2 regions of the Streptomyces sp. NPDC094032 genome follow, and region 1 is predicted to be linked to the other one. Evidence: riboswitches for the same ligand, from Rfam matches in the RefSeq annotation. Region 1 holds a riboswitch; the other holds the start of a gene.
What was found. Region 1 has a riboswitch for ZMP and ZTP ahead of ABTZ54_RS16815 (bifunctional 5,10-methylenetetrahydrofolate dehydrogenase/5,10-methenyltetrahydrofolate cyclohydrolase). Riboswitches for the same ligand answer to the same signal wherever they lie in the genome.
Positions count from the first base shown of each region.

Region 1 (3,591 bases):
GCCGGTGAGGCGCAGCCGGGCGACGACCTGGGCGTCGTGCGGCGTGTCGCAGGGACGGTGGACGACGGTGCCGGGCGCGTCGCGGTCGATGTCGAAGCAGTCGCCGACCCGCAGCCGGTCGTACGGGGTGCCCGTGGGCCCGGTCGAGCGGGTCTGGGTGGTCCGCGGGCCCGGGCTCGTGCCGCCGCGCGCGGCGGGGACGGAGGCGGCGGGTGTCATGGTCGCGGAGCGGACGTGCCTGGGCTTCGCCGTCCGGGTGGGTGCCGCCGTCCGCGTCGGCAGCGGCGAGGGGCTCTCGCCCTGCGCGGAGGGGTGCTGGCCGGGCGTGTCGTACGGCGTGTCGGCGCGCCCTCCGGCGGGTCCGGCGTCCGGCGGCGGTGCCGGGTCGGCCCCGGCGGGCGCGGGGCCGACGGCGCGCGGGGCACGGGTGTCGGGGCCGCCGCGCGCGGTGAGGGCGACGGACAGGAACAGGACCGCGGCGAGCGCCGCGACGAGCAGGGCGACGGCGCCCGGCCGTCTGGGGCGCCGGGCGCCGCGGGACGGGGATGCCGTCGGCGGGTGGAGCATAGGCAACAGGTTCACCCGGCGTCGTCCATGTGGCGAGCGATATCCGTGACTTGGGCACCGCTCATACAGAACCGTGACATTCCCGCAGCTGGGGCGAGACCCTGATCACGGCCCACGAAGTGCGCAGGGTCTGCGGGCAGCGGGGTACGGGAGGTCAGAGCCCGAGCTGGCGCTCGGCCCCCTCGACGGTCTGGGCGAGCAGGACGGCGATGGTCATCGGGCCGACACCGCCGGGCACGGGGGTGATGAGGGAAGCACGCTCGGCGGCGCTCTCGAAGTGGACGTCGCCGACGTTGCCCGGGTTGTAACCGGCGTCGATCACCACGGCGCCCGGCTTGATGTCCTCGCCCTTGATGAAGGAGGGCTTGCCGACGGCGGCGACCAGGATGTCGGCCTCGCGGACGGCGGCGGAGAGGTCCGTGGTGCGGGAGTGGCAGTAGGTGACGGTGGCGTCGCGGCCGAGGAGCAGCAGACCGGCCGGCTTGCCGAGGATGGCGCTGCGGCCGACGACCACGGCCCGCTTGCCGCTGAGCTCGACGTCGTACGCGTCGAGCAGCCGCATGATGCCGCCGGGGGTGCAGGAGACGAAGCCGGGCAGGCCGAAGCCCATGGCGGCGAAGGAGGCCATGGTGACGCCGTCGACGTCCTTCTCCGGGGCGATGGCCTCGAACGCGGCGCGCTCGTCGATGTGCGGGCCGACCGGGTGCTGGAGCAGGATGCCGTGGACCTCGGGGTCCTCGGAGAGGGCGGTGATCGCCGCGACGAGCTCTTCGGTGGTCGTGTCGGCGGGGAGTTCGACGTGCTTGGAGCGGATTCCGGCCTTCGCGCAGCGGTTCTGCTTCATCTTCACGTACGTGACGGAGGCCGGGTCGGCGCCGACCAGGACGGTCGCCAGGCAGGGGGTGGTGCCGGTGCGGCGGGTGATCTCGGCGGCGCGGACGGCGGTCTCCTCGACCGTGCGGCGGGCGAGCGCGGTGCCGTCCATGAGGCGGGCGGTGCTGGTGGACATGGGCCACTCCTGGGCGTCGACGATGACCGGTGGATGCCCAGGCGCGCGACCGCGACACGGCGGCTCCGGTGAGCGCCTCCGCCGGGCCGCTCCCCGGTGGTGATCCACCTCAAGCGCCAGTCACGGCCCGGAACCACTGTACGTGACGGTCCGCGTGACGAGTACCGGACAGGGGGCATATGCGAACTCGCGTACACGCTTGTCGGCGCCCCGCGCGCGCACGACGATGGCGTCCACGAGGCGAACGACCTCGCAGGGGAGGCCGAGTTGAGCGTTGCGCGGACAGGCACGGCGGGTGGGGCGGGACCGGCGGGTGTGGCGGGACCGGCCTCCCGGGACGGATCCGGCGCCGTGCGCGAGGCGCACGAGGCGTTCACGGCCGGGGGCCCGCTCGGTGTCCCGCCGGTGCGGCCGCTGGTCGCCGAGTCGTGGCGGCGCTCGGTGCGGGCGCGGGTGAGCCCGGACGGCGCGGCGCGGGTCGAGCTCGACGAGGAGGAGCTGGCGGGGCACCGGGAGGAGCACCCGCTGGCGGCGGCGATGCCGGTGATCCGGGAGCTGATGGGGGCGTACGCGCGGGACGGCGAGCATCTCATCGCGGTCTGCGACGCGGCGGGGCGGCTGCTGTGGGTGGAGGGGCACCCGGGGACGCTCCGCAGTGCGCGCCGGATGAACTTCGTGCCCGGGGCCCGCTGGTCGGAGTCGGCGGCGGGGACCAACGCCCCGGGGACGGCCCTCGCCGTGGACCGGCCGGTGCAGGTGTGCGCGGCGGAGCACTTCCAGCGGCCCGCGCAGGCCTGGACGTGTGCGGCGGCCCCGGTCCACGACCCGCGCAGCGGGCGGCTGCTCGGCGCGGTCGACATCACGGGCGGGGACGGTCTGGCGCATCCGCACAGTCTGGCGTTCGTGCAGGCGGTGGCGCGGGCCGCCGAGTCGCAGCTGGCGCTGCTCGCGCCCGCCCCGGTCGCCGTACGGCCGCGGCTCTCGGCGCTGGGCAGGGACGAGGCGCTGCTGCACGTGGCGGGGCGCCGACTGCGGCTGAGCCGTCGGCACAGCGAGATCCTGGTGGTCCTGGCGCACCGGCCGGAGGGCGTCGGGGGCGACGAGCTCCTGACCCTCCTGTACGAGGACGAGTCGGTGACCCCGGTGACGCTGCGGGCGGAGATGTCCCGGCTGCGGGGGCTGCTCGGCGCGGAGCTGCTGGCGTCGCGCCCGTACCGGCTGACGGGGGTGGTCGACGCGGACTTCCTGACGGTGGACCGGCGGCTCGCCTCGGGGGCGGTGGCGACGGCGCTCGGGGAGTACGCGGGGCCGCTGCTGCCGGGGTCGCGGGCACCGGCGGTGGTACGGCTCCGGGAGCGGCTGGCCGGGCGGCTGCGGGCGGCGCTGGTGGACCGGGCGGATCCGGGGCTGCTGGCGGACTGGGCGTACAGCGCGTGGGGCGAGGACGATGTGGCGGTGTGGCGGGCGCTGGCCTCCGCGGTGCCGGCGGCGCAGGCTCCGGCCGTACGGGCGCGGCTGACCGCCCTGGACGCCGAACTGTCGGCGGGTGCAACGGGGTTGCAACGTCGGCCCGCGCAGACTCGCCGCTGAGCACAGCCGGCCAGGGACGGCCGGCGCGGTACGAGGAGGCCACACCCATGACCCGTTACGCCGCACCCGGCACCGAGGGTTCGATCATGTCGTACGAGCCCCGCTACGACCACTGGATCGGCGGCGAGTACGTCGCCCCGGCGCTCGGGCGGTACTTCGAGAACCCGAGTCCGGTCGACGGCAAGGCGTTCACGGAGGTGGCCCGGGGTACGGCCGAGGACGTGGAGCGGGCGCTGGACGCGGCGCACGCGGCGGCGCCGGGCTGGGGCCGCACGGCGCCGGCGGAGCGGGCCCAGGTCCTGCTGCGGATCGCGGACCGGATGGAGGCGAACCTGGAGGCGCTGGCCGTCGCGGAGAGCTGGGAGAACGGCAAGCCGGTCCGCGAGACGCTCGCGGCGGACATCCCCCTCGCCATCGACCACTTC
Region 1 covers NZ_JBEOUE010000010.1:143,329-146,919, reverse strand. The annotation lists gene ABTZ54_RS16820 (hypothetical protein) at 1-582, opposite strand, end outside; gene ABTZ54_RS16815 (bifunctional 5,10-methylenetetrahydrofolate dehydrogenase/5,10-methenyltetrahydrofolate cyclohydrolase) at 722-1,576, opposite strand; ZMP/ZTP riboswitch at 1,605-1,710, opposite strand; gene ABTZ54_RS16810 (GAF domain-containing protein) at 1,892-3,166, shown strand; gene exaC (acetaldehyde dehydrogenase ExaC) at 3,214-3,591, shown strand, end outside.

Region 2 (3,591 bases), on a different contig from region 1:
CGTCGACGCCGACTTGCTCATCTTGATCGACGGGTCCTGGAGGTCGTAGATCTTCGCCGTCTCCTTCAGGATGTACGGCGCGGGGATCGTGAACGTCTCGCCGAAGCGCCCGTTGAACCGCTCCGCGAGGTCGCGGGTCAGCTCGATGTGCTGGCGCTGGTCCTCGCCGACCGGGACCTGGTGGGCCTGGTAGAGCAGGATGTCCGCGACCTGGAGGATCGGGTACGTGAAGAGGCCGACGGTCGCGTTGCCCGCGCCCTGCTTGGCGGACTTGTCCTTGAACTGCGTCATGCGGGAGGCCTCGCCGAAGCCGGTGAGGCAGTTCATCAGCCAGGCCAGCTGCGCGTGCTCGGGCACGTGGCTCTGGACGAAGAGCGTGCAGCGCTCCGGGTCGAGACCCGCGGCGAGCAGCTGGGCGGCGGCGAGCCGGGTGTTGGAGCGCAGCGCGTCGGGGTCCTGCGGGACCGTGATCGCGTGCAGGTCCACCACCATGTAGAAGGCGTCGTGGGACTCCTGGAGGGCCACCCACTGGCGGACGGCGCCGAGGTAGTTGCCGAGGTGGAACGAGCCGGCGGTGGGCTGGATTCCGGAGAGCACACGAGGACTGTCAGAGGCCATGCCCATCATTCTCTCAGGTGCGTGGCGCGATCCCCGACTGCGGCCGCCCCTTGCGGGGCGGACCGCTGTCCTCCGGGCGGCTAGGCCGGGAGGCCCGGGGCCGGGAACGCCGCCATGAGTTCCGCGACCTCCGCGCGGACCGTCGCCAGTGTCTCCTCGTCGGCCTTGCCCGCCGCGGCCACTCCTCGGTCGATCCACTCGGCGACCAGCGGCATGTGTGTGACGTCCAGGCCGCGGGAGGTGAGGGACGGCGTGCCGATCCGGATGCCGGAGGGGTCGAAGGGCTTTCGGGTGTCGTACGGGACGGTGTTGTAGTTCACGACGATCCCCGCCCGGTCGAGGGCCTTCGCGGCGATCTTGCCCGGGACCTCCTTGGGCGTGAGGTCCATCAGGATCAGGTGGTTGTCGGTGCCGCCGGAGACCAGGTCGAAGCCGCGCGCGAGGAGGGCCTCGGCGAGTGCCTTGGCGTTCGCGACGACCGCGTGCGCGTAGGTACGGAAGGAGGGCTGGGCCGCCTCGCGCAGGGCCACGGCGATGGCCGCGGTGGTCTGGTTGTGCGGGCCCCCCTGGAGGCCGGGGAAGACCGCCTTGTCCAGGGCCCTCGCGTGCTCCTCCGTGGACATCAGCATCGCGCCCCGCGGGCCGCGCAGGGTCTTGTGGGTCGTCGTGGAGATCACGTCGACGTGCGGCACCGGGGACGGGTGGGCGCCGCCCGCGATCAGGCCGGCGATGTGGGCGACGTCCGCGACGAGGACCGCGCCGGACTCCCTCGCGATCTCGCCGAACGCCGCGAAGTCGATCGTGCGGGGCAGCGCGGTGCCGCCGCAGAAGATCACCTTCGGGCGCTCCTTGAGGGCGAGCTCCCGGACCTGGTCGAAGTCGATCCGGCCGTCCTCGTGGCGTACGCCGTACTGCACGCCCCTGAACCACGTGCCCGTGGCGGAGACGCCCCAGCCGTGGGTGAGGTGGCCGCCCATCGGCAGGGCCATGCCCATCACCGTGTCGCCCGGCTTCGCGAACGCGAGGTAGACGGCGAGGTTGGCCGGAGAGCCGGAGTACGGCTGCACATTGGCGTGCTCGACGCCGAACAGGGCCTTGGCGCGCTCCACTGCCAGGGTCTCGACCTGGTCGATGTTCTGCTGGCCCTCGTAGTAGCGGCGGCCCGCGTAGCCCTCGCTGTACTTGTTCTGGAGCACCGTGCCGGAGGCTTCCAGGACGGCGGCGGAGACGTAGTTCTCGCTCGGGATCAGGCGGAGGGTGTCCGCCTGGAGGCGTTCCTCGGCGGTGATCAGGGCGGCGAGGTCCGGGTCGGTGGCGGTGAGGGCCGGGTGGGTGGGGGCGGAGTGGGTGGGGGCGGTGTGGGTGGGGGCGATGTGGGTGGGGGCGGTGTGGGTGGGGTGGGTCATCTTTGCTCCGGGGCAGCTGGGGTCCCCCTGGCGCCTGCGTGGCGCCGCACGGGACCCGGTCGGTTCCCGTGATGCCCAGGCGGGCGGCACCTCGTGTGGTCTGCCTGCGCGGCTTCCCCGGGGTCGCTTCCCCGTACGCCAGTCGCCGCGCGTGTTTCCAGCCTAGCGGGCGCGCCGTCACACAGGTTTCCTCGTCCGGCATCCGAGCGACGATAAGAACAGGGGACACCAGCCCCTGGCCGCAGGACGATCGGAGATCCCGTGTCGAGAACGCAAGACGAGATCGCAGCCGCGGACGCGCACAGCGCCCACAACTACCACCCCCTGCCCGTGGTCGTCGCCACCGCCGAAGGGGCGTGGGTGACCGATGTCGAGGGGCGCCGCTACCTCGACATGCTCGCCGGCTACTCGGCGCTCAACTTCGGGCACGGCAACCCGCGCCTCCTGGACGCCGCCCGGGCGCAGCTGGAGCGGGTGACGCTCACCTCGCGCGCCTTCCATCACGACCGGTTCGGCGAGTTCTGCACGCGGCTCGCCGAGCTGTGCGGCAAGGACGCGGTGCTGCCGATGAACACGGGCGCCGAGGCCGTCGAGACGGCCGTGAAGACGGCGCGGAAGTGGGGGTACGAGGTGAAGGGCGTGCCGGACGGGCACGCGAAGATCGTCGTGGCGGGGAACAACTTCCACGGCCGGACGACGACGATCGTCAGCTTCTCCACGGACCACGAGGCGCGGGACCACTTCGGGCCGTACACGCCGGGGTTCGAGATCGTCCCGTACGGGGATCTCACCGCGCTGGAGGCGGCGGTCACCGAGAACACGGTGGCGGTGCTGCTTGAGCCGATCCAGGGCGAGGCGGGGGTGCTGGTTCCTCCGGAGGGGTATCTGCGGGGGGTGCGGGAGCTCACCTCGCGGCGGAACGTGCTCTTCATGGCCGACGAGATCCAGTCGGGGCTCGGGCGTACGGGGCGGACCTTCGCCTGCGAGCACGAGGGGGTCGTGCCGGACGTCTACATCCTGGGCAAGGCGCTGGGGGGTGGGGTGGTGCCGGTCTCCGCGGTGGTCGCCGACCGGGACGTGCTGGGGGTGTTCCGGCCGGGTGAGCACGGGTCGACGTTCGGGGGGAATCCGCTGGCCTGTGCGGTGGGGCTTGAGGTGATCGCGATGCTGCGGAGTGGTGAGTATCAGCAGCGGGCGGCGGAGCTGGGCGAGCACCTGCATGGTGAGCTGGGGCTGCTCGTGGGGGGTGGCGCGGTCGAGGCGGTGCGGGGGCGGGGGCTGTGGGCCGGGGTGGACATCGCTCCCTCGGTGGGGACGGGGAGGGAGATCTCCGAGCGGCTGATGGGGCGGGGGGTGCTCGTCAAGGACACCCATGGGTCGACGGTTCGGATCGCTCCGCCTCTGGTCATCAGCAAGGAGGATCTGGACTGGGGGCTTGATCAGTTGCGGGGTGTGCTGAGCCGTTAGAGCCGTTTTCCAACCGGGGGCCGTGGCCTCCGGGTGGGGGTGTCCGGACTGCGACCTTCACTTCGCTTCGCTCGTTACGGGCGCCGCCACGTCCAGGGCC
Region 2 covers NZ_JBEOUE010000012.1:226,128-229,718, forward strand. The annotation lists gene trpS (tryptophan--tRNA ligase) at 1-618, opposite strand, end outside; gene glyA (serine hydroxymethyltransferase) at 699-2,024, opposite strand; ZMP/ZTP riboswitch at 2,091-2,180, opposite strand; gene rocD (ornithine--oxo-acid transaminase) at 2,286-3,491, shown strand.
Region 2: another riboswitch for ZMP and ZTP. It lies ahead of glyA (serine hydroxymethyltransferase); the one in region 1 lies ahead of ABTZ54_RS16815 (bifunctional 5,10-methylenetetrahydrofolate dehydrogenase/5,10-methenyltetrahydrofolate cyclohydrolase).